One region of the Streptomyces sp. NBC_01352 genome, then DNA from elsewhere that is predicted to be linked to it. Evidence: riboswitches for the same ligand, from Rfam matches in the RefSeq annotation. Region 1 holds a riboswitch; each other region holds the start of a gene.

Region 1 (7,075 bases):
TGGCGATGCTGTGGGTGGGATCGTACGCGAAGGTCGACCCCGCCTTCATCGGCATCCCGTTCTTCTACTGGTACCAGATGCTGTGGGTGCTGATCTCCACCGCGCTGACGATGATCGCGTACAAGCTGTGGCAGCGTGACCAGCGCGCCCGCTCCGCCAAGGGGGGTGCGTCGGAATGAAGGACGGCGTGAACGGCGTCGCACTCGCCGTCTTCATCTTCTTCTTCCTGGCCGTCACGGTCATGGGCTTCCTGGCCGCGCGCTGGCGCCGGGCCGCCGACGAACAGAGCCTCGACGAATGGGGCCTGGGCGGACGGTCGTTCGGCACCTGGGTCACCTGGTTCCTGCTCGGCGGCGACCTGTACACGGCGTACACCTTCGTCGCCGTACCGGCGGCGATCTACGCGGCGGGCGCGGCCGGCTTCTTCGCGGTGCCGTACACCATCCTGATCTACCCGCTGATCTTCACGTTCCTGCCCCGCCTCTGGTCGGTCTCGCACAAGCACGGGTACGTGACGACCTCGGACTTCGTACGCGGCCGCTTCGGCTCCAAGGGCCTGTCCCTCGCCGTGGCCGTCACCGGCATCCTCGCGACCATGCCGTACATCGCGCTCCAACTGGTCGGCATCCAGGCCGTCCTGGACGTGATGGGCGTCGGCGGCGGCGAGGACACCAACTGGTTCATCAAGGACCTGCCGCTGCTGATCGCCTTCGGCGTCCTCGCGGCCTACACCTACTCCTCGGGCCTGCGCGCCCCCGCGCTGATCGCGTTCGTGAAGGACACGCTGATCTACATCGTCATCGCGGTGGCGATCATCTACATCCCGATCAAGCTGGGCGGGTTCGACGAGATCTTCGCCAAGGCGGGCGAGGCGTACAGCCAGACCAACCCGGCGACGGGTGCGCCGCGCGGTGCGGTGGTGCCGGGCGAGGCGGGCCAGTGGACGTACGCCACGCTGGCGTTGGGCTCCGCGCTCGCACTCTTCATGTACCCGCACTCGATCACGGCGACGCTGTCCTCGAAGAGCCGTGAGGTCATCCGCCGCAACACCACCATCCTGCCCCTGTACTCGCTGATGCTGGGCCTGCTGGCACTGCTGGGCTTCATGGCGATCGCGGCCGGAATCAAGGTCAGCAACGGGCAGCTGGCGATCCCGCAGCTCTTCGAGACCATGTTCCCCGACTGGTTCGCGGGCGTGGCCTTCGCGGCGATCGGCATCGGCGCGCTGGTCCCGGCGGCGATCATGTCCATCGCGGCCGCGAACCTCTTCACCCGCAACATCTACAAGGACTTCATCAAGCCGGACGCCACACCGGCCCAGGAGACGAAGGTTTCCAAACTGGTCTCCCTCCTTGTGAAGGTCGGCGCGCTGGCCTTCGTCCTCACCATGGACAAGACGGTCGCCATCAACTTCCAGCTCCTCGGCGGCATCTGGATCCTGCAGACCTTCCCGGCCCTGGTCGGCGGCCTGTTCACCCGCTGGTTCCACCGCTGGGCCCTGCTCGCCGGCTGGGCGGTCGGCATGATCTACGGCACGGTCGCCGCGTACGGCGTCGCCTCGCCGACCCAGAAGCACTTCGGCGGCTCGTCCAAGGAGATCCCCGGCATCGGGGAGATCGGCTACATCGGCCTCACGGCGTTCGTCCTGAACGTGGTGGTGACGGTGGTCCTGACCTTCGTCCTGAAGGCCCTGAAGGCCCCCGAGGGCATCGACGAGACGTCCCCGCAGGACTACACGGCGGACGCGGGCGACCCGGGCGTGCAGGTGGAGCTGCCGCCGGCGACCGCGGGCGCCGCGCACTGAGCCGTACGTCAGCACGGGCCGCCGGAGAAATCCGGCGGCCCGTTGTCGTACCCCTGATGCACACTGCGGGCCATGGACCTCATGATCAGGCAGGCGACCCCCGACGACTACGAGCCCCTCGGCGACATCACCGCCGAGGCCTACCTCCAGGACGGCCTCCTCGACTTCGGCGAGAGCGACGAGTACCTCGGCGAGCTGAAGGACGTGGCCAAGCGGGCGTCCGCCGCGGACGTGCTGGTCGCCGTGGAGCGGGAGCGCGTCCTCGGCGGAGTCACCTTCGTGCCGTCGGGCGGTCCCATGGCCGACATCGCCCGCCCCGGAGAGGCCGAGATACGGATGCTCGCCGTCTCCCGGGCGGCCCGCGGCCGAGGCACCGGTGAAGCCCTCGTCCGCGCGTGCATCGACCGCGCCCGGTCCACCGAGGGCTGCACGGCCGTCGTGCTGTCGACGCAGCGGACCATGCACTCCGCCCACCGCATCTACGAACGCCTCGGCTTCGCGCGCACTCCCGGACGGGACTGGAACCCGATACCGGACCTGGACGACATCACTCTGCTCACCTATGAGTTGACGCTGTGAAACCGGCGCGACACAACATATGGTGGTGCTGTCCTCGCTCGGCACAAGATGTATGCTCATGCTCGCTGTCGTCGCAGGGGAATCCGGTGCGAATCCGGAACTGTCCCGCAACGGTGTACTCATGCGCGCATATGCGTGTATGGGCGTCAGTCCGAGGACCTGCCGACAGCGTGCCCGGCCATCAGGTCCGGGTGCCATGACGTCCGGGCCTCGTGGAGTGGGCCGGTGGGCGCGACGCCGTGTGCGCTCGTGTGCTGCCGTCTGCCCTCCGCAAGGCCCCCGTGCCGAGCGAGGGAGAGCCCCACGTGACCATCGCGCCAGCAGACCCGGCTTCAGCTTCAGCTCCAGTGACCCCGGTGGCCGACGACGGTCCCGGGACCGCGTTGCTGCGGACCCTGACCGAGCTGACCGCCGACCTCCCCGACGCCGACCCCGGCCGGGTCGCCGCCGCCGCGTTGCGCGGCCGGTCCGCGCGGGCCGACGGGACGGAACTGCGCGAGCTGGCCACCGAGGCGGCCGCCGGCCTCATCTCCGAGGACCCCGCCTACTCGCGGCTCGCCGCCCGCCTCCTGACCGTCAACATCCGCGCCGAGGCCGCCTCCCAGGGCGTCACGTCCTTCACGGAGTCGGTCGCGGTGGGCCACCGCGAGGGCCTCATCGCCGACCGTACGGCCGAGTTCGTCCGGGTCCACGCCGACCGCCTCGACGCGCTGGTCGACGTGCACGCCGACGACCGCTTCGGGTACTTCGGCCTGCGCACCCTGCACGGCCGCTATCTGCTCCGGCACCCGATCACCCGGCACGTGATCGAGACGCCCCAGCACTTCATGCTCCGGGTGGCGTGCGGTCTCGCCGAGGACGACACGGCCAGGGCTCTCGACGAGGTCGCCGCGCTCTACCGGCTCATGAGCCGCCTCGACTACCTCCCCTCCTCCCCCACCCTCTTCAACTCCGGCACCCGGCACCCCCAGATGTCGTCCTGCTACCTCCTCGACTCCCCGAAGGACGAGCTGGACTCCATCTACGACCGCTACCACCAGGTCGCCCGGCTCTCCAAGCACGCCGGCGGCATCGGCATCGCCTACTCCCGCATCCGCGCCCGCGGTTCGCTGATCCGCGGCACGAACGGGCACTCCAACGGCATCGTCCCGTTCCTGAAGACCCTCGACGCCTCGGTCGCCGCCGTGAACCAGGGCGGGCGGCGCAAGGGCGCGGCCGCGGTCTACCTGGAGACCTGGCACTCGGACATCGAGGAGTTCCTGGAGCTGCGCGACAACACCGGTGAGGACGCCCGCCGTACGCACAACCTGAACCTCGCGCACTGGGTCCCGGACGAGTTCATGCGCCGCGTGAACGCCGACGCGCAGTGGTCGCTGTTCTCCCCCGCCGACGTGCCGGAACTGGTCGACCTGTGGGGCGAGGAGTTCGACACCGCCTATCGCGAGGCCGAGGAGAAGGGCCTCGCGCGCAGGACCATCCCGGCCCGTGACCTCTACGGCCGCATGATGCGCACCCTCGCGCAGACCGGCAACGGCTGGATGACCTTCAAGGACGCCGCCAACCGCACCGCCAACCAGACCGCCGAGCCGGGCCACGTCGTCCACTCCTCCAACCTCTGCACGGAGATCCTGGAGGTCACGGACGACGGGGAGACGGCGGTCTGCAACCTGGGTTCGGTCAACCTCGGCGCGTTCGTGGTCGACAACGGCATCGACTGGGAGCGGCTGGACGAGACCGTCCGCACCGCCGTCACCTTCCTCGACCGCGTCGTCGACATCAACTTCTACCCGACCGAGCAGGCGGGCCGCTCCAACGCCAAGTGGCGCCCGGTCGGCCTCGGCGTCATGGGCCTCCAGGACGTCTTCTTCCAGCTGCGGCTGCCCTTCGACTCGCCGGAAGCCCGTCGGCTCTCCACGCGCATCGCCGAGCGCATCATGCTCGCCGCGTACGAGGCCTCCGCCGACCTCGCCGAGCGCAACGGCCCGCTGCCGGCCTGGGAGAAGACCCGTACGGCCCGGGGTGTTCTGCACCCCGACCACTACGACACCGAGCTGACCTGGCCGGAGCGCTGGGCGGCCCTGCGGGCACGCGTCGCCACCACCGGCATGCGCAACTCCCTGCTCCTCGCGATCGCGCCGACCGCCACCATCGCGTCGATCGCGGGCGTGTACGAGTGCATCGAGCCGCAGGTGTCCAACCTGTTCAAGCGCGAGACGCTGTCCGGCGAGTTCCTCCAGGTCAACTCGTACCTGGTGAAGGAACTCAAGGCCCTGGGCGTCTGGGACGCCCGCACCCGCGAGGCGCTGCGCGACGCGAACGGCTCGGTGCAGGGCTTCGCCTGGATCCCCGAGGACGTACGGGCGCTGTACCGCACGGCGTGGGAGATCCCGCAGCGCGGCCTGATCGACATGGCGGCGGCCCGGACGCCGTTCCTGGACCAGTCCCAGTCCCTGAACCTGTTCCTGGAGACGCCGACCATCGGCAAGCTCTCCTCGATGTACGCGTACGCCTGGAAGTCGGGCCTGAAGACGACGTACTACCTGCGCTCGCGCCCGGCGACCCGCATCGCCCGCGCGGCCCAGGCCGCTGTCCCCGTGCAGCAGCCGGCCCCCGATCCCGAGGCCGTCGCCTGCTCCCTGGAAAACCCCGAGTCCTGCGAGGCCTGCCAGTAATGAGCTCCACCGAAAAGAACCTTCTCGACCCGGGCTTCGAGCTGACCCTCCGCCCCATGCGCTACCCGGACTTCTACGAGCGCTACCGGGACGCCATCAAGAACACCTGGACCGTCGAGGAGGTCGACCTCCACTCGGACGTCGCCGACCTGGCGAAGCTGTCCCAGGGCGAGCAGCACATGATCGGCCGGCTGGTCGCGTTCTTCGCGACGGGCGACTCGATCGTCGCGAACAACCTCGTGCTGACCCTGTACAAGCACATCAACTCCCCCGAGGCGCGGCTGTACTTGAGCAGGCAGCTGTTCGAGGAAGCGGTCCACGTCCAGTTCTATCTGACCCTCCTCGACACCTACCTCCCCGACCCGGAGGACAGGGCGGCCGCCTTCGACGCCGTGGAGAACATCCCCTCCATCCGCGAGAAGGCCGAGTTCTGCTTCAGGTGGATCAACGAGGTCGAGAAGCTGGACCGCCTGGAGACCAAGGCCGACCGCCGCCGCTTCCTCCTCAACCTCATCTGCTTCGCCGCGTGCATCGAGGGCCTGTTCTTCTACGGCGCCTTCGCGTACGTCTACTGGTTCCGCAGCCGGGGTCTGCTGCACGGTCTGGCCACCGGGACCAACTGGGTGTTCCGGGACGAGACGATGCACATGAGCTTCGCCTTCGAGGTGGTCGACACCGTCCGCAAGGAGGAGCCGGAGCTGTTCGACGACGCGCTCGGGCAGCAGGTCGTCGACATGCTGAAGGAGGCCGTCGAGGCCGAGCTGCAGTTCGCGCGCGACCTGTGCGGTGACGGCCTCCCGGGCATGAACACCGACTCCATGCGGCAGTACCTGGAGTGCGTCGCCGACCAGCGCCTCACGCGCCTCGGCTTCGCCCCGGTGTACGGCTCGGAGAACCCCTTCTCCTTCATGGAGCTCCAGGGTGTTCAGGAGCTGACCAACTTCTTCGAGCGGCGGCCGTCGGCGTACCAGGTCGCGGTGGAGGGCACCGTGGACCTGGACGAGGACTTCTGACCCTCCGCGGCCTTCCGGGCCTCCTGGGCCTCCCTGATCTGACGGTCGACGCGCCTGTCGTGCACGATCCCGATCACTGACGGGAGGACCAGGAGGACGAGGATTCCGAGGACGGTGAGCATGGCGATCAGTCCTTCTGTCTGTGCGGTAGTCATGTCACTACTGTCGTCCCCCAGACTCCTTACCGACAGTGGCAGGACTGCCGTAGGCCCTCGATTTACTGCCACTTCCGAGGCACACTGGCAGCATGCTGACCAACGTGGCCGCCGTCCTGCTCGACGGCGTGCATCCCTTCGAACTGGGCGTCGTCTGCGAGGTCTTCGGCATCGACCGCCGCGACGAGGGCCTGCCCGCCTACGACTTCGCGGTCGTCTCGGCGGAAGGCCCCTCGCTGGGCACGCACGTCGGCGGCCTCACCGTCTCCACGCCGTACGGCCTCGACCGGCTGGAGGAGGCCGATCTGATCGCCGTACCGGCCGGGAGCGACTACGTCACGCGTGACTACCCGCCCGAGCTCCTGGAGTCCCTGGTCCGGGCCGTCGACCGCGGCGCCCGGGTGCTCAGCGTCTGCTCGGGCGTCTTCGTGCTCGGCGCCGCCGGGCTGCTGGACGGCCGGCGGTGCAGTGTGCACTGGCGGCAGGCGGAGGAGCTGGCCCGGCGCTATCCGCGGGCGATCATCGAGCCGGACGTGCTGTACGTCGACGAGGACCCGGTGATCACCTCGGCCGGCACCGCCGCCGGTATCGACGCCTGTCTGCACATCGTGCGCAAGGAGCAGGGGCCTGAGACCGCCAACAAGATCGCCCGGCGGATGGTCGTACCGCCGCACCGCGACGGCGGGCAGGCGCAGTACATCGAGCGGCCGCTGCCCCGGTCGCAGTGCGACACCGTCGGCGAGGTGCTGGTGTGGATGGAGCAGCACCTCGACGAGGAGGTCACCGTCGAGCAGCTCGCCGACCGTGCTCTCATGTCCCCGCGCACCTTCGCCCGTCGCTTCCAGCAGGAGA
Region 2 (7,075 bases), 5.1 Mb from region 1:
CGCCGGTCACGAAGGCGACGATCAGCCCGAACCAGGGCACGCCCCGCCTGTCGGTGCGGGCGAAGACCTTCGGCGCGTACCCGTTCCTGGCCAGGCCGTAGGAGACGCGGGAGGTCGCGGTGGTGTAGATCAGGCCGGTGCCGCCGGGCGAGATCACCGCGTCGACGTACAGCACCACACTCAGCCAGCCCAGGCCCACCAGGGTCGCGAGTCCGGCCCACGGGCCGCTGATGCCGGGGAAGTCGAGCGCGGCCCAGCCGTGCGCGAAGGAGCTGTGCGGCAGCGCGCCGATGAACACGATCTGCAGCAGGACGTAGATGACGGCACCGATCGCGACCGAGCCGAGGGTGGCCCGCGGCAGGTCCCGCTTCGGGTTGCGGCTCTCGCCCGCCAGCTGGATGGCCTGCTCGAAGCCCAGCAGGGCGAAGATGATGCCGCTGCCGCTGATCGCGCTCAGCACGCCCTTGGCACCCAGCGGGGCGAAGCCCTCCGAGGTGAAGTTGCCCGGGTGGAAGTTGCCCGCGGCGATGACGAAGATGGCGCCCAGCGGCACGGCGATCTTCCACCAGGTGGCCGCGCTGTTGGTGTGTGCCAGGGCGCGGACGCCGAAGAAGTTGACCGCGACGAAGACGGCCATCAGGAAGACGGCGGTGACGAGGCCGGAGGCCGTCAGCGTCTGGTCGCCGTGTTCGAGACCCCGGGCCCAGGACCAGTGCCCCGCATAGCCGATCATGGCCTCGACCTCGATCGGTGCCACGGTCGCCGCCTGCAGCCAGGAGAACCAGCCGAAGGACATGCCGGCCAGGCCGCCGAACGCGTAGTGCGGATATCGTGCGGTGCCGCCCGCGACCGGGAACATGCCGCCGAGTTCCGCGTGCACCAGTGCCAGCAGGACGATGGCCACCGCGCCGATCACCCAGGAAATGACCGCTGCGGGGCCGGCCGCGGTAACCGCCTTTTCCGCTCCGTAGAGCCAGCCGGATCCGATGATGGAACCGACCGACGCCCACATGAGCCCGATCAGTCCGACGTCCCGCCGCAGGCCGCCGCCCGGGCCCCTGGTGTCCTCCGGGGCGGCTTGGTCAACGCTTACCATTTCTTAGGGGGCCTCTCATAAAGGAGATGCATTCACCATGCAAGAGGCCTCAGATTAGGAATCGGGCGCTGCTCCGCTGAAGGCGGTTGTCGAATTTTGACTGGCGTACGGGGATTTCCTGGACAGCGTTTCAGGAATTACGGACTGTCCGTCAGCCGAGGCGGGGAATCTCGATCGCCGGGCAGCGGTCCATCACCATCTCCAGCCCCGCGGCCCGAGTGCGGTCGTACGCCGCCTCGTCGACGACCCCGAGCTGGAACCAGACCGCCTGCGCGCCCTTCGCCACCGCCTCGTCGGCGACGGCCCCGGCGAGGTCGCTGTTCACGAACACGTCCACGACGTCGATGTCGAAGGGGATGTCCGCGAGCGAGGCGTACCCCCGCTCCCCGTGCACCGTCTCCGCCTTGGGATGCACGGGCACGACCCGCTTGCCGTAACGCTGGAGCACCTCGGCCACGCCGTACGCGGCGCGCTGCCGGTTCGACGACAGGCCGACCACGGCCCACGTGTCGCCGAGCCCGGTGAGGATCTTGCGGACCGTTGCCTCGTCGCCGTACACCGTGGGTCTCCTTGGGGGGTCGCGTATGCCCTGACCTCTCGCACAACAGCGCACCGCGATCGGCGATTCCCCACCGTGATAGCTTGCCGAGGCCAGTCGAACCCATGAGACGTGGGTCAGGGAATCCGGTGCGAATCCGGAGCTGACGCGCAGCGGTGAGGGTGACGGGCGGGGCCTCGGCCACTGGACGACTCGAGTGTCGTCTGGGAAGGCGCCCCGACCGGATGATCCCGAGTCCGAAGACCTGCTGGCGGCCCCCGCGGTGACGTACGGCGGGGGAGCACCGTACGACCGGGCTCCGCGTTCGAGCCCTCGACGATCGAGGAACAACTTCCGTGCAGACAGCACGTCTTGCCCGTCCCTCCGCCCTGTTCGCGGCCGCCTCCCTGCTCCTGGCCGGCTGCGGCGACGCCGGCACCTCCGCCACGACGGCTGCCGTCAGCCTCGACAACTGCGGCCGTACGGTACGCGTCGAGGCCCCGCCCGAACGGGCCGTCTCCCTCAACCAGGGCACCACCGAGATCATGCTCTCCCTCGGGCTCGCCGACCGTATGGCGGGCACGGCGACCTGGACCGACCCCGTGATGAAGGGGCTGGAGAAGGCGAACGCGAAGGTGGCGCGGATAGCCGACAACAATCCGTCCTTCGAACGGGTCCTGGACGCCGAACCGGACTTCGTCGCCGCCTCCTTCGTCTCCACGCTGGGCAAGGGCGGCGTCGCCACCCGGGACCAGTTCGAGAAGCTCGGCGTGCCCACCTACGTCTCCCCGTCCGACTGCGCGGGCAAGGACAACTCCGGCGACGGGGACGGCGCACGGACCGATCCCCTGACCGCCGAGACCGTCTACGGCGAAGTCCGGGACCTGGCCGCCGTGTTCGGGGTGAAGGAACGGGGAGAGGAGCTCGTCGCAGAGCTCAAGGCGCGGATGGCGAAGGCCACCGCGGGCATCGACGCCTCGGACGTGACCCTGCTGTACTGGTTCGCCAACTCCGAGTCGCCCTACATGGCGGGCTGCTGCGGCGCTCCCGGTGTCATGACGCGCGCGCTCGGCGCGAAGAACGTCTTCGACGACACGCACGACGAATGGCCGCAGATCAACTGGGAGACGGTCGCCGACCGCGACCCCGACGTCCTCGTCATCGGCGACCTGACCCGCAGGTCGCAGACCGCCGAGTCGGCCGAGAAGAAGATCGCCTTCCTGGAGTCCGATCCGGTCACCAGGAACATGACCGCCGTACGGCACCAGCGGTACGTCCTGCTCAGCGGGCAGGCCATGAACCCGACCATCCGCACGATCGAGGGCGTGGAGCGGGTCGCGGCGGGGCTGCGCGAGTTCGGGCTCGTGAAGTGACCGCCCGGTCGGTCCTGCTCGGGGCGGCCGGGACGGTCCTGCTGTGCGGCTCCCTCGCCGTCGCCATCACCATCGGCCCGGCCGACCTCCGGGTCGCCGACGTGTGGTCGGTCGTCGCGGCCCATCTCGGCCTCGGCTCCTCGGAGTTGACGCCCATCCGGGACGGCATCGTGTGGCAGCTCCGGCTGCCGCGCACGCTCCTCGCGGCCGTGTGCGGCGCCGGACTCGCCGTGTGCGGCGCGGTGATGCAGTCGCTGCTGCGCAACCCGCTCGCCGACCCGTTCGTCCTCGGGGTGTCCTCGGGCGCGTCGACCGGGGCCGTGCTGGTGGTCGTGCTGGGCGTCGGCGGGGGCGCGCTGTCCGTCCCGGCGGGCGCGTTCCTCGGTGCCCTGCTGTCGTTCGCGCTCGTGCTGTTCCTCAGCCACACGCTCGGCGGGAGCACCGACCTGGTCGTCCTCGCGGGCGTCGCCGCCATGCAGCTCTTCTCCGCGCTGACCTCGTTCGTCGTGATGACGGCCGCCGACGCGGAGACCACCCGGGGCGTCCTGTTCTGGCTCCTCGGCTCGCTCGGCGGGGCGGGCTGGACCGACGTATGGATATGCCTCGCCGTCCTGGCCGTGGCGCTGGTGGTGTGCCTGTCCTACGCCCGCACCCTCGACGCCTTCGCCTTCGGGCAGGACGCGGCGGCCGCGCTCGGGGTGTCGGTGGCCCGTACCCGTCTGGTGCTGCTGTGTGTCACGGCGCTGCTCACGGCCGCGCTGGTCAGCTCGGCCGGGGCCATCGGCTTCGTCGGCCTGGTGCTGCCGCACGCCGCCCGCGCCCTGGTCGGCCCGGGCCACGCCCGGCTGCTGCCGGTCACCGCGCTGGCCGGGGCGGTCTTCCTGGTGTGGGTCGACACGCTGGCCCGCACGGTCCTCGACCCGCAGGAGGTGCCGGTGGGCGTCGTGACGTCCCTGATCGGAGTGCCGGCCTTCGTGGCGGTGCTGTACCGGACGCGGAGGGTGCGGTGAAGGAGACCTCGCCCACCGAGCCCGAGGCGCCCGCCGCCACAGCCACGGGCCTCCACCCCACAGCCACCGGCGTCCACGCCGAAGCCACCGGCCTCCACGCCGACCGCGTGAGCCGCCGCGCCGACGGCCGGCTCATCCTCGACGGCGTCACCCTCGCCCCCGAGCCGGGCTCGACCGTCGGACTCCTCGGCCCCAACGGCTCCGGAAAGTCCACGCTGCTGCGGCTGCTGGCCGGCCTGCTCGCGCCGAGCACCGGTGTCGTCACGCTCGACGGCACCGCACTGCCCGCACTGCCCCGCCGCGAGGTCGCCCGGCGCCTCGCCGTGGTCGAACAACAGGCGGACACCCAGACCGAGTTGACGGTCCTGGACGTCGTACGGCTCGGACGCGTCCCGCACCGCCGCGCCTGGACGCCCGCCTCCGCGCACGACGAGCGGGCCGTGCGGGCCGCCCTGGAACGCGCCGGGCTCACCGACCGCGCCGACCAGCCCTGGCACACCCTGTCCGGCGGTGAACGCCAGCGGGTGCAGATCGCCCGCGCGCTCGCCCAGGAACCCCGCGAACTCCTCCTCGACGAACCCACCAACCACCTCGACATCCACCACCAGCTCGACCTCCTGGCCCTCGTCACCGCCCTCCCGGTCACCACCGTCGTCGCCCTGCACGACCTCAACCTCGCGGCGATGTACTGCGACCAGGTGCTCGTCCTGCACGCGGGCCGGGTCGTGGCGGCAGGCGCCCCGGGCGACGTTCTGACCGAGCGGCTCATCGCCGAGGTGTACGGGGTACGGGCCGCGGTGACCCGGGAGGGGCCGGAAGAGCGGCCCCATGTGCGGTTTCTGGGCACGCTGGCCTGAACGCGTGTTCGGGCCGACGGTGGCGCGGTCCTCGCCGCACGCCTACGCTCACCCCGTGCTCCGCATCATCGACGCCCGTACCGGCGAGCCCGCCGAAGCCGCTCCCGCCCGCCGGGGGCTGACCCGTGTCCATGTCCATACGGAGGGCTACGACACGACCGCCCTGCGTGTGCTGCTCGTCGCCGACGTCCTGTTCCGGGCCCTCGAACTCGGCGGCACGCCCGTCTGGGCGCTGCTGACCGGGGAGCGGCAGCAGGCGGAACTGCGGGCGGCCGCGGCGACTCTCGGCATCCGGCCGTTCGAGGACAGCCGGGACGTCTCGGCGGGGCTGGGGGAGGCCCAGGTCATCCACGTGGTGGCGGACGGCGGGCCCGCCCCCGACGGCGTCCGTATCACCGTCGCCCCCGTGGAGCGGGCGCCGGCCGCACTCCCGGAGGGCGCCGACCCCGCCGTCGTACGCCTGGCGCTGCTCTCCAAGCGACGGGACGAGCCCGTGCGGCTCGACGCGGATGCTCTGGAGGAGGCCCGCGAGAACCTCGCACGGTGGCGCCGCGCGGTCGCCGACTGGGCGCGCAGGCCCTCGCGGGCGATCCCCGAGGACGTGCGCGCACAGCTCCGTACCGCCTGGGAGGACGACCTGGACGTGTGCGCGGTGCTGCGGGTCCTCGGGTCGGTCGAGACCTCGGACCTGCCGGAGGGCGCCCGCTTCGAGACGTACGCCTACGCCGACCGGCTGCTCGGTGTCGAACTCACCCGCGACGTGGGATCGACGCCATGATCGCGCGGGCGGGAGCCGGTCCGCTGCGGCACCTGGTCGTCCTGCGGCACGCCAAGTCCGCCTGGCCGGACGGCGTCCCCGACCACGAACGCCCCCTCGCCCCGCGCGGCCGCCGGGATGCCCCGGCCGCGGGCCGGGCCCTCGCCGACGCCGACCTGCTGCCGGACCTCGCCGTGTGCTCCACCGCCGTACGCGCCCGGCAGACCTGGGAGCTGGCCTCCGCGCAGTGGGGCACCCCGCCGCCGGTGCGGCACGACGCGCGGGTGTACGCGGCCGACGTACCCGAGCTGCTGGCCGTCGTGCACGAGGTGCCGGCCGAGGTCGAGACGCTGCTGCTCGTCGGGCACAACCCCGGCCTGGAGGAACTGGTCCTCGCCCTCGCCGGGGACAGCCTCGACCACGCGCTGGACGAGGTCCGGCTGAAGTTCCCGACCTCGGCGATCGCCGTCCTCGCCTGGCGCGGCACCGACTGGCAGGACCTCGCCCCGGGCACGGCCCTGCTCACGGACGTGATCGTGGCGCGCGGCAAGAAGAAGTGACCGCGAGACGGCCGAAGACCGGGAGGCGGATCGCTGCGCATAGGGTGGCCGGATGCCGGACGAGTACCGCACAGTCGCCCGCGCGGGCGTGCACGAGACCGAGGTCAACCGCTCCCGCTTCCTGTGCGCGCTCGCCCCGGCGGCCACCGAGCAGGAGGCCCAGGCCTTCGTCGCGGGCATCCGCAAGGAGCACGCGGACGCCACGCACAACTGCTTCGCGTACGTCATCGGCGCCGACGCCGCGATCCAGAAGGCGAGCGACGACGGCGAACCCGGCGGCACCGCCGGCGTCCCCATGCTCCAGATGCTGCTGCGCCGTGACATGCGGTACGTCGTCGCCGTCGTCACCCGCTATTACGGCGGCGTCAAGCTCGGCGCGGGCGGCCTGATCCGGGCGTACGGCGGAGCGGTCGGCGAGGCCCTGGACGCCGTCGGCACGATCACCCGCCGCCGCTTCCGGCTGGCCACGGTGACACTCGACCACCAGCGCGCCGGCAAGATCCAGAACGACCTGCGCGCGACCGGCCGCGAGGTACGCGACGTGCGCTACGGCGAGGCGGTCACGATCGAGATCGGCCTGCCGGACACCGACGTCGAGGCCTTCCGGGCCTGGCTCGCGGACGCCACCGCGGGGACGGCCGGGTTCGACCTGGGCGGGGAGGCGTACGGGGACGCGTGAGCCCAGGAGGGGACGCGTGAGCCTCAGGAGAGGGCGCGTGACCTTCAAGAGGGCGCGTGACCTTCGAGGGGGCCCGTGACCTTCAGGAGTCGACCCCTGGCCGCGCCGACGTGTGCGCCTCCATCGCCTCCACCAGCCGCCCCAGCGCCTTGAGCACCCACTCCCGGTCCTCCCCGAGCCCGGCCAGCAGCCCCACCTCGGCGGC
Region 3 (7,075 bases), 4.4 Mb from region 1:
TGAGCCGGCGTTCTCTGACGTACGGCACGGCACCGGGCGGGTGCGGGGACTGTGTTCCTCTCACCCGCCCGGTCTGCGTTTTCGGGCTGCTACGGGCAGGGCGAGTCCGTGGCCGCTCCGGAGTCGTGGAGGATCCTCAGCTCTTCCGGCGTGTACGGGGTCCAGTGACGGCACAGGGTCTTGTGCCAGGCCTCCGGGTTCAGGGGGATGGTCAGCTCGGAGTTGCCGTGGCGGTAGGTGAGATGGTCGGCCGTCGGGTGGAGCTCGTCCGGGAGGGCGATGAAGGGGAACGTGACATAGGGGTCGTCCCCGTTTCCAGGTCGCCACAGGGACAGGCTCCCGCCATCGGTGCCGGCCAGGAGAGTCCCGTCATCGGCCAACGTCACCGCCGAGAGGTCCTCGTCCCCCTCGACGGCTTTACCCACTCGCTTGCCGGTCTCCACCTCCCATAGCTGGATGGTGCCGGCGTCCAGCTGGGTGGCGACGGTCTGGCCCTGCGGGTCGAACACCAACGTGCTGAGAGCTTCCGTGTCCGCCAACGTGATGCCGGTGTCTCTGCGCGCCTGCTCGGTCTCGGTGCTCCAGATGACCAGTTCGCCGTTGCTGTGCCCGACTGCCACTTCGTCACGGCGTCCTGGCCGGACGGCGAAGCCCCGGCAAGGTTGTCCCAGCTCACCGCAGGGATCGTCACCCAGCACCGTGTAGTCGCCCGATGCGACGTCATACCGGATCAGTTGACGGGACGTCAGGACGACCACCTCGCTGCCGTGGAGGGGAGCAACCTCGACGATGTCCGGAAACGGCCGCGCCCGCGCGTCCTGCGGATTGTCCGGAGGTGCGACAGCGACCTTGTCCTGGCCCCAAACGACCAAGTGCTTGCCGTCCGCGGTGAAGAATCCCGTGGCCGTCTCCCCTTCGAGTTCCTCGATCGTCACCTGTGCCGCTCGCCATTCCTCGTCCCGGCGACCCACGACCAGCGTCACGGTCGACGTGTCGTTGCTGCTGATGTTCTGGATGTGCGCGCGGTACTCGCCTCCTGGGCTTCTCACATACGAGGCTCCGCCTCCGATACTGGGCTCGAGGTCCGGCAGCGGCATGCTGCGCTCCTGCTGCGTCCGCAGCACAAGCAGGTCCGATCCGACAGCCGCCAGGATGCGCGGGGCTGCCTCATGCTTCTTGCCCGGGAGGACACCGACGGGCTGCTCCTCGCCCGTGTCGGGCGAGGCGAGGCCCGGCACGCGGTACCTCCTGCCGGTCTCCACGTCGACCACCTCGTACGGGCTGACCTGTGTGCCGTTCCTCACCTCCGCATAGCGCCCGGTGAGGTCCGAACCGCTCGGCTCAACGGCCAGGAACCGCCGTCCGCCGGCACTGCCGGAGCCCGTCAGCCGGATCAGCTGATGCCACCCGTGCCCCCGGTCGACCACAACACCGGCGCCCCGGTGGGAGAGCCAACCGGCGTCCGCGACCCTGCGCGGGTTCCCGCCGGTCGCCAGCTTCTGCACCCGTGCTTCCGCACCGTCCTCGTACTGACTGAGATAGACCACCTCCCGGCCCTCCCCGACCAGCGCGGCGTCGGCTGCCTCCGGGCCGCTCGGCAACCCGCGCTGCGACACCTTCTCCGCCCTTCTTGTGCGGCTCTGCCAGACCTGGACGAGAGAACTGTGCGCAGTCTCTTCGGCGGCGAGACTGTCAGCCGCGACGTGGAGGAGCAGTCGGCCGCTGTCCGAGAAGTCGAGGGCCACCGTCTCTGGCTTGTGCTCGGTGCCCAGCACCGGCGGCGGCCTGGTCCACAGCGACTCACGGGCGCGCACGTCGTAACAGTGGATCGACCCGTCGGCGGACACGATGGCCAGCAACCCGCCGTCATCGCTGAGCTCGGCGCGTTCGGGAGCTCCTCTGCCGGTCAGACCCGGCACCTGCCACCAGCTCGCCCGCCCGTCGGCGAGGCCTGTCCACACCCGGGCGTGCGCGACGCCGTCCCGGCTGACGGAGGCGGTCACGACCGTGGAGCCGTCCGGGGTGACGTCGATGCTCCGGATGGGCTCGGATCCCTGCCCCGCATGCGCGGAGATCACCGACATGCCACCGAGGTAGGCCTGAAGCAGCGCCTGCCGAGCCTCCTTGTCGGGATGGTTGTGCCATGCGGCCACGGACAGCCGCGCGGCCGTGCCCGGATCGGTCGCCGCCAGCCGGACAGCCTCCTCCGTCAGCCGCCGGGACGCCATGGCCCGTACTCGTTCCTCCAGGGCGAGCTCCCCGCGCCGCATCTGCACCGCGAGATAGCCGGTCAGCAGCGCCAGTACGAGCACCACCGCTGTGGCCGCCCGCCAGCGCCGCAGTGCGCGTTGCTGGTGCCGGCGGCTCAGTTCGACGTACTCCCGCTCAGCCTGGGTGATGTCGTCCCGGTGGTCCGGCTCCCCGAGCCGCTCCAGCGACGTGGCCAGCATCGTCCCCCGCAGCAGCGCGCCCGGTTCCTCCCCCGTCTCCTTCCAGTGGGCGAGTGCCTGCAACAGCCGTTCCTGCCAGGCCCGGAAATCGCGGGAATCGTCCAGCCACTTCTTCAGGGGGCCCCAGGCGCGGACCAGTTCCTCGTGGGCGAGGTCGACGATGGGGTCGTCGTCGGGGCCGTGGGTGATGCGGATGAAGCGCGTGTGGGTGGCCAGGGCCTCGGCCACGGTCCGGAGTTCGGGCGGCAGGGGCGCGAGGCGTACCGGCTTGCGGGTGAAGCCGCCCGTGTCGTCGGGGCGGGCGAGTTGGGTGAACAGGCGGCGGACCGGGGCCTCGCCGTGCGCGGCGATGACGTTGCCGACGCGCTCCTCCGCGTGGTTGGACAGGGCGCCGGCGACCCCGCCCAGGGCCTCGTAGCCGGAGTGGGTGAGACGGATGCCCTTCTCGTGCGCCCAGAGTTCCGTGAGAGTGAACTCCACCAGAGGCAGACGGCCCGGTTCGTCCTCGGCGTCGTCGACGATGCGTTCGGCCAGCCCGGTGTCGAGGGTGAGGCCGGGGACGCGGGCCGCGGGGCTCTCGACGGCACGCAGCAGGCTCGATCGGCCCAGGGGCGCCACCACTTGGGCACAGTCGCTCAGGACGCGGGCGGTGGCGGGGTCGGCGAGGTCGTCCAGGCAGGACGAGCGCAGGGTGGCCAGGACGCGCAGCCGTCGCCCTTCGGCCGGAACCGAGACCATACCGACCATCAGGGCCAGCAGGGCGCGGGCGGTGGCCGGTTCGGCGGCGACGGTCTCCTCCAGTTGGTTGAGGAAGAAGACGTGGCCGCGCGGGCCGCAGTGATCGAGCAGACGTCGTCCGAGTTCGGCGGGGGTCATGCCGTCGGCAGAGTCCAGCAGATCGGCCAGGACGAGCGCGGCGCGCTCGTGCTCGACGACGGCCAGAGCGGTGCCGGGCGCGGCGGACGCCGCGGGCGCGGGATCCGCCGACGCGGAGTCAGGAGCGGGCGGGGGCCCCGAACCGGACGCAGACGCCGAGCCCTGCTCGGGACGAGGGTCGGGCACCGCCCAAGGCCCAGAAGCAGAACCAGGCGCAGCAGATGCGTCCCCGCCCGGCCCCGCGCAAGCCTCTCCGCCCGGCCCCGCGGATGCGGCTGCCCCCGTCTCCAGTACTCCCACCACCGCGCGAGCCACCGTCAGCGACGCCCGGGTGCCCGGCAGGGGGCGGATCTCGGAGACGGTGAACCCCTCGGCCCTCAGGCGGGGCAGGACCCCCGCCCGTACCAGGGAGGTCTTCCCGCTGCCGGACGGGCCGACGACCGGCACCACCAGGTGCCGCTCGACCGCGTCGAGGAGCCGGCGGGTCTCCTCCTCGCGGCCGAAGAAGTACTCGGCGTCCTCCTCGCGGAAGGCATCGAGTCCTCTGTAGGGGCAGCGACGCGCCCCGGGCTGGAGCTCCAGGATGGCGGCGGCCGGGATCAGATACGACGTCACGGCCGAGGCACCGCGGTCGGTCGCGACCGTCATGCCGACGACCGCACCCAGGTCCTCGTCCCAGACCGGGGCTCCGCTGCATCCGGGGCCGATGCGGTGGGCCGGGCCGTCCGTCTCCATCGAGATCCAGCCCTGGCCTACCGCACCGAGCAGCCGTCCACCGATCCAAGCGCCGTGTTCGGCGCCGGCAGGGAAGCCGAGGAGGCGGAAACGGTGGTGCCAGACGTCGCCGGCGTCCGCGAGGGGGACCGCGCCGGCGGGCGCGCCTTCCGGTAGCCGGAGCAGTGCGATGTCACCGGTGCCGTCGTCGGCCACCGGCCGCCAGGCCGACACCGACGCCTCGTACCTCACCGCTCCCGGCAGCAGGGCGAACTCCACGGTCACCGGTGAGGCAGGCGGCGTCGACGACCTCGCGTCGGTTCCCAACGCGTCGGCGACGACATGGGCGCAGGTGGCCACCGTGCCGGGCGCCAGCAGGAACCCGGTCCCGACGGGCCGCCCGTCGCCGCCGCACACCCGTATCACCGTGGTGCCGAGATCCTCCAGGAAACGCGCCGATTCTCCCCATGCACCCACTTCGTCAATACTCATAAATGTTTATGAATTTCCCTATATCTGGTAGCACTTCGTACCAGGTATTGGAGGTGCCGCGGCCTCCTGCCGCAACCGGCTTCACGGAACGCCACTCATCACAGGGAAATTCGCCCGGAGTCGGTCCACGGGGCCCCGGCGGAGTGCTAGCCGGTGTGACCCGTGTGGGCTTCTGCACACTCCGCTCCCGCAGGTCAACAGCAAGTTGACGGCCCTTCCAACCCCGTGGTGGACTGCCGGAGCCATGTACGGCGGTAGGAGAGGAAGCCGGTGTGAGTCCGGCGCGGTCCCGCCACTGTCACCGGGGTAGGAAGCCCCGGGAGCCAGGAACTCTCACCGCCGATCTCGTCGAACCAGGGCGTGGACACCCTGAGTGAGGACATATCGCCATGCGCGGCTGCCGTTTGAGGTTCAACACCAGCGTCCTGTCTGTGACAGCGGTCGGCTGAGTCGATGCGTGCCGATCGCGTTTTCGCGTACGGCGCCGCCGCCGGCCTTCTCGGCGACCTCCTGCTCGGCGATCCGCGCCGTGGGCATCCGGTCGCCGTGTTCGGACGGGCCGCGGGTGCCGTGGAACGGGTGCTGTGGCGGGACCACCGGGGGTGGGGCGCGCTGCATGCCGTCGTGTGTGCCGGGGGTGCTGTCGCCCTGGGGAGCGTTGCTGTTCGGGCCGTCCGTACGTCACCTGCCGCTTCCGTCGCGCTGACCGGTGCCGCCACCTGGGCCGTCGTCGGGGGGACTTCGCTGGCGCGGGAGGCCCGGGTCATCGGGCGGGCGCTGGAGGCCGGGGACGTCGACGCCGCGCGGGCTCGGCTGCCGCATCTGTGCGGGCGGGATCCGCAGGCTCTCGACGCCGACGGGATCGCCCGGGCCGTGGTGGAGTCCGTTGCCGAGAACACGTCCGACGCGGTGGTCGGGGCGCTGGTGTGGGGGGCCGTGGCCGGGGTGCCCGGGCTGCTCGGGTTCCGGGCCGTGAACACCCTTGACGCCATGGTGGGGCACAAGTCGCCCAGGTATCGGCGGTACGGGTGGGCTTCCGCCCGGCTCGACGATCTCGCGGGGTGGCCGGGGGCGCGGCTGACCGCCGTACTGGCCGCGGTGGCCGGGCCGGATCCACGGGGGGCCGTACGCGCCTGGCGGACCGATGCCGCGAAGCATCCGAGTCCCAACGCCGGGCCCGTGGAGGCGGCCTTCGCGGGGGCGCTCGGGGTGCGGCTCGGCGGCACCTTGTCCTATGCGGGGCGGGTGGAGCATCGGCCCGTGCTCAACACACAGGGGCGCGCGGTCGCCACGCCCGACGTCGAACGGTCCGTACGACTCTCGCAGCGCGTCGGTTGGCTCGCGCTCGGTGTCAGTGTCGCCGCACGGCTCGTAGCAAAGGGGCGTACGTCATGACGGGTGGGGGTCTCCTCGTCGCCGGCACCACCTCCGACGCCGGCAAGAGTGTCGTCACCGCCGGGATCTGTCGGTGGCTGGTGCGGCAGGGGGTCAAGGTGGCGCCCTTCAAGGCGCAGAACATGTCCCTCAATTCGTTCGTGACGCGCGAGGGCGCCGAGATCGGGCGGGCCCAGGCCATGCAGGCCCAGGCCTGTCGGGTCGAGCCGACCGCGCTCATGAATCCCGTGCTGCTGAAGCCGGGCGGTGAGCAGAGCAGCCAGGTCGTGCTGCTCGGGAAGCCTGTCGGGGAGCTCAGTGCGCGGGGGTTCTTCGGGGGGTCTGGGGGGTCGGCCCCCGGGAAAAGGCTGCACGGGGGGCGGCAGCAGCAGCTTCTGGGGACCGTTCTCGACTGTCTCGCGGAGTTGCGGGGCACGTATGACGCGGTGATCTGTGAGGGGGCCGGCAGCCCCGCCGAGATCAATCTCCGGCGGACCGACATCGTCAACATGGGGATCGCCCGGAATGCCGGGCTGCCCGTGCTCGTCGTCGGTGACATCGATCGTGGGGGTGTCTTCGCCTCGTTCTTCGGGACCGTCGCGCTGCTGTCGCCCGAGGATCAGGCGCTCGTCGCCGGGTTCCTCGTCAACAAGTTCCGGGGGGACGTGTCCCTGCTGGAGCCCGGGCTCGACATGCTGCACTCGCTCACCGGGCGGCGCACGTACGGCGTCCTGCCGTTCCGGCACGGGCTCGGGATCGACGAAGAGGACGGGCTGCGGGTCTCCCTGCGGGGGACGGTCAGGGAGTCGGTCGTCGCCCCGCCCGTCGGGGAGGACGTGCTGCGGGTCGCCGTCTGTGCGGTCCCGCTGATGTCCAACTTCACCGATGTCGACGCACTGGCCGCCGAGCCGGGTGTCGTCGTGCGGTTCGTGGACCGGCCGGAGGAGTTGGCCGACGCCGACCTCGTCGTCATTCCGGGGACCCGGGGGACCGTCCGGGCCCTGGAGTGGCTGCGGGAGCGGGGACTGGCCGAGGCGATCATGAGGAGGGCCGCTCAAGGACGGCCGATCCTCGGTATCTGCGGTGGCTTCCAGGTCCTCGGCGAGCACATCGAGGACGAGGTCGAGAGCCGGCGCGGGCATGTCGAGGGGCTCGGGCTCCTTCCCGTG

Evidence for each region. Region 1 has a riboswitch for cobalamin ahead of OG252_RS18460 (ribonucleoside-diphosphate reductase subunit alpha). Riboswitches for the same ligand answer to the same signal wherever they lie in the genome.
Region 2: linked by a shared signal. The riboswitch ahead of OG252_RS41925 (ABC transporter substrate-binding protein) and the one ahead of OG252_RS18460 (ribonucleoside-diphosphate reductase subunit alpha) in region 1 are both predicted to bind cobalamin.
Region 3: linked by a shared signal. The riboswitch ahead of OG252_RS38525 (cobalamin biosynthesis protein) and the one ahead of OG252_RS18460 (ribonucleoside-diphosphate reductase subunit alpha) in region 1 are both predicted to bind cobalamin.

The regions. Positions count from the first base shown of each region.
Region 1 covers NZ_CP108354.1:3,984,612-3,991,686, forward strand. Annotated here, with positions in the region: gene OG252_RS18445 (DUF3311 domain-containing protein) at 1-179, shown strand, start outside; gene mctP (monocarboxylate uptake permease MctP) at 176-1,804, shown strand; gene OG252_RS18455 (GNAT family N-acetyltransferase) at 1,877-2,383, shown strand; cobalamin riboswitch at 2,436-2,564, shown strand; gene OG252_RS18460 (ribonucleoside-diphosphate reductase subunit alpha) at 2,689-5,055, shown strand; gene OG252_RS18465 (ribonucleotide-diphosphate reductase subunit beta) at 5,055-6,068, shown strand; gene OG252_RS18470 (hypothetical protein) at 5,981-6,223, opposite strand; gene OG252_RS18475 (helix-turn-helix domain-containing protein) at 6,316-7,075, shown strand, end outside.
Region 2 covers NZ_CP108354.1:9,127,989-9,135,063, forward strand. Annotated here, with positions in the region: gene OG252_RS41915 (APC family permease) at 1-1,096, opposite strand, end outside; gene OG252_RS41920 (CoA-binding protein) at 1,248-1,655, opposite strand; cobalamin riboswitch at 1,732-1,921, shown strand; gene OG252_RS41925 (ABC transporter substrate-binding protein) at 1,991-3,007, shown strand; gene OG252_RS41930 (FecCD family ABC transporter permease) at 3,004-4,017, shown strand; gene OG252_RS41935 (ABC transporter ATP-binding protein) at 4,125-4,874, shown strand; gene OG252_RS41940 (hypothetical protein) at 4,930-5,652, shown strand; gene OG252_RS41945 (SixA phosphatase family protein) at 5,649-6,191, shown strand; gene OG252_RS41950 (YigZ family protein) at 6,244-6,870, shown strand; gene OG252_RS41955 (MarR family winged helix-turn-helix transcriptional regulator) at 6,953-7,075, opposite strand, start outside.
Region 3 covers NZ_CP108354.1:8,377,472-8,384,546, reverse strand. Annotated here, with positions in the region: gene OG252_RS38535 (hypothetical protein) at 1-3, shown strand, start outside; gene OG252_RS38530 (nSTAND1 domain-containing NTPase) at 90-4,532, opposite strand; cobalamin riboswitch at 4,745-4,884, shown strand; gene OG252_RS38525 (cobalamin biosynthesis protein) at 4,986-5,927, shown strand; gene OG252_RS38520 (cobyric acid synthase) at 5,924-7,075, shown strand, end outside.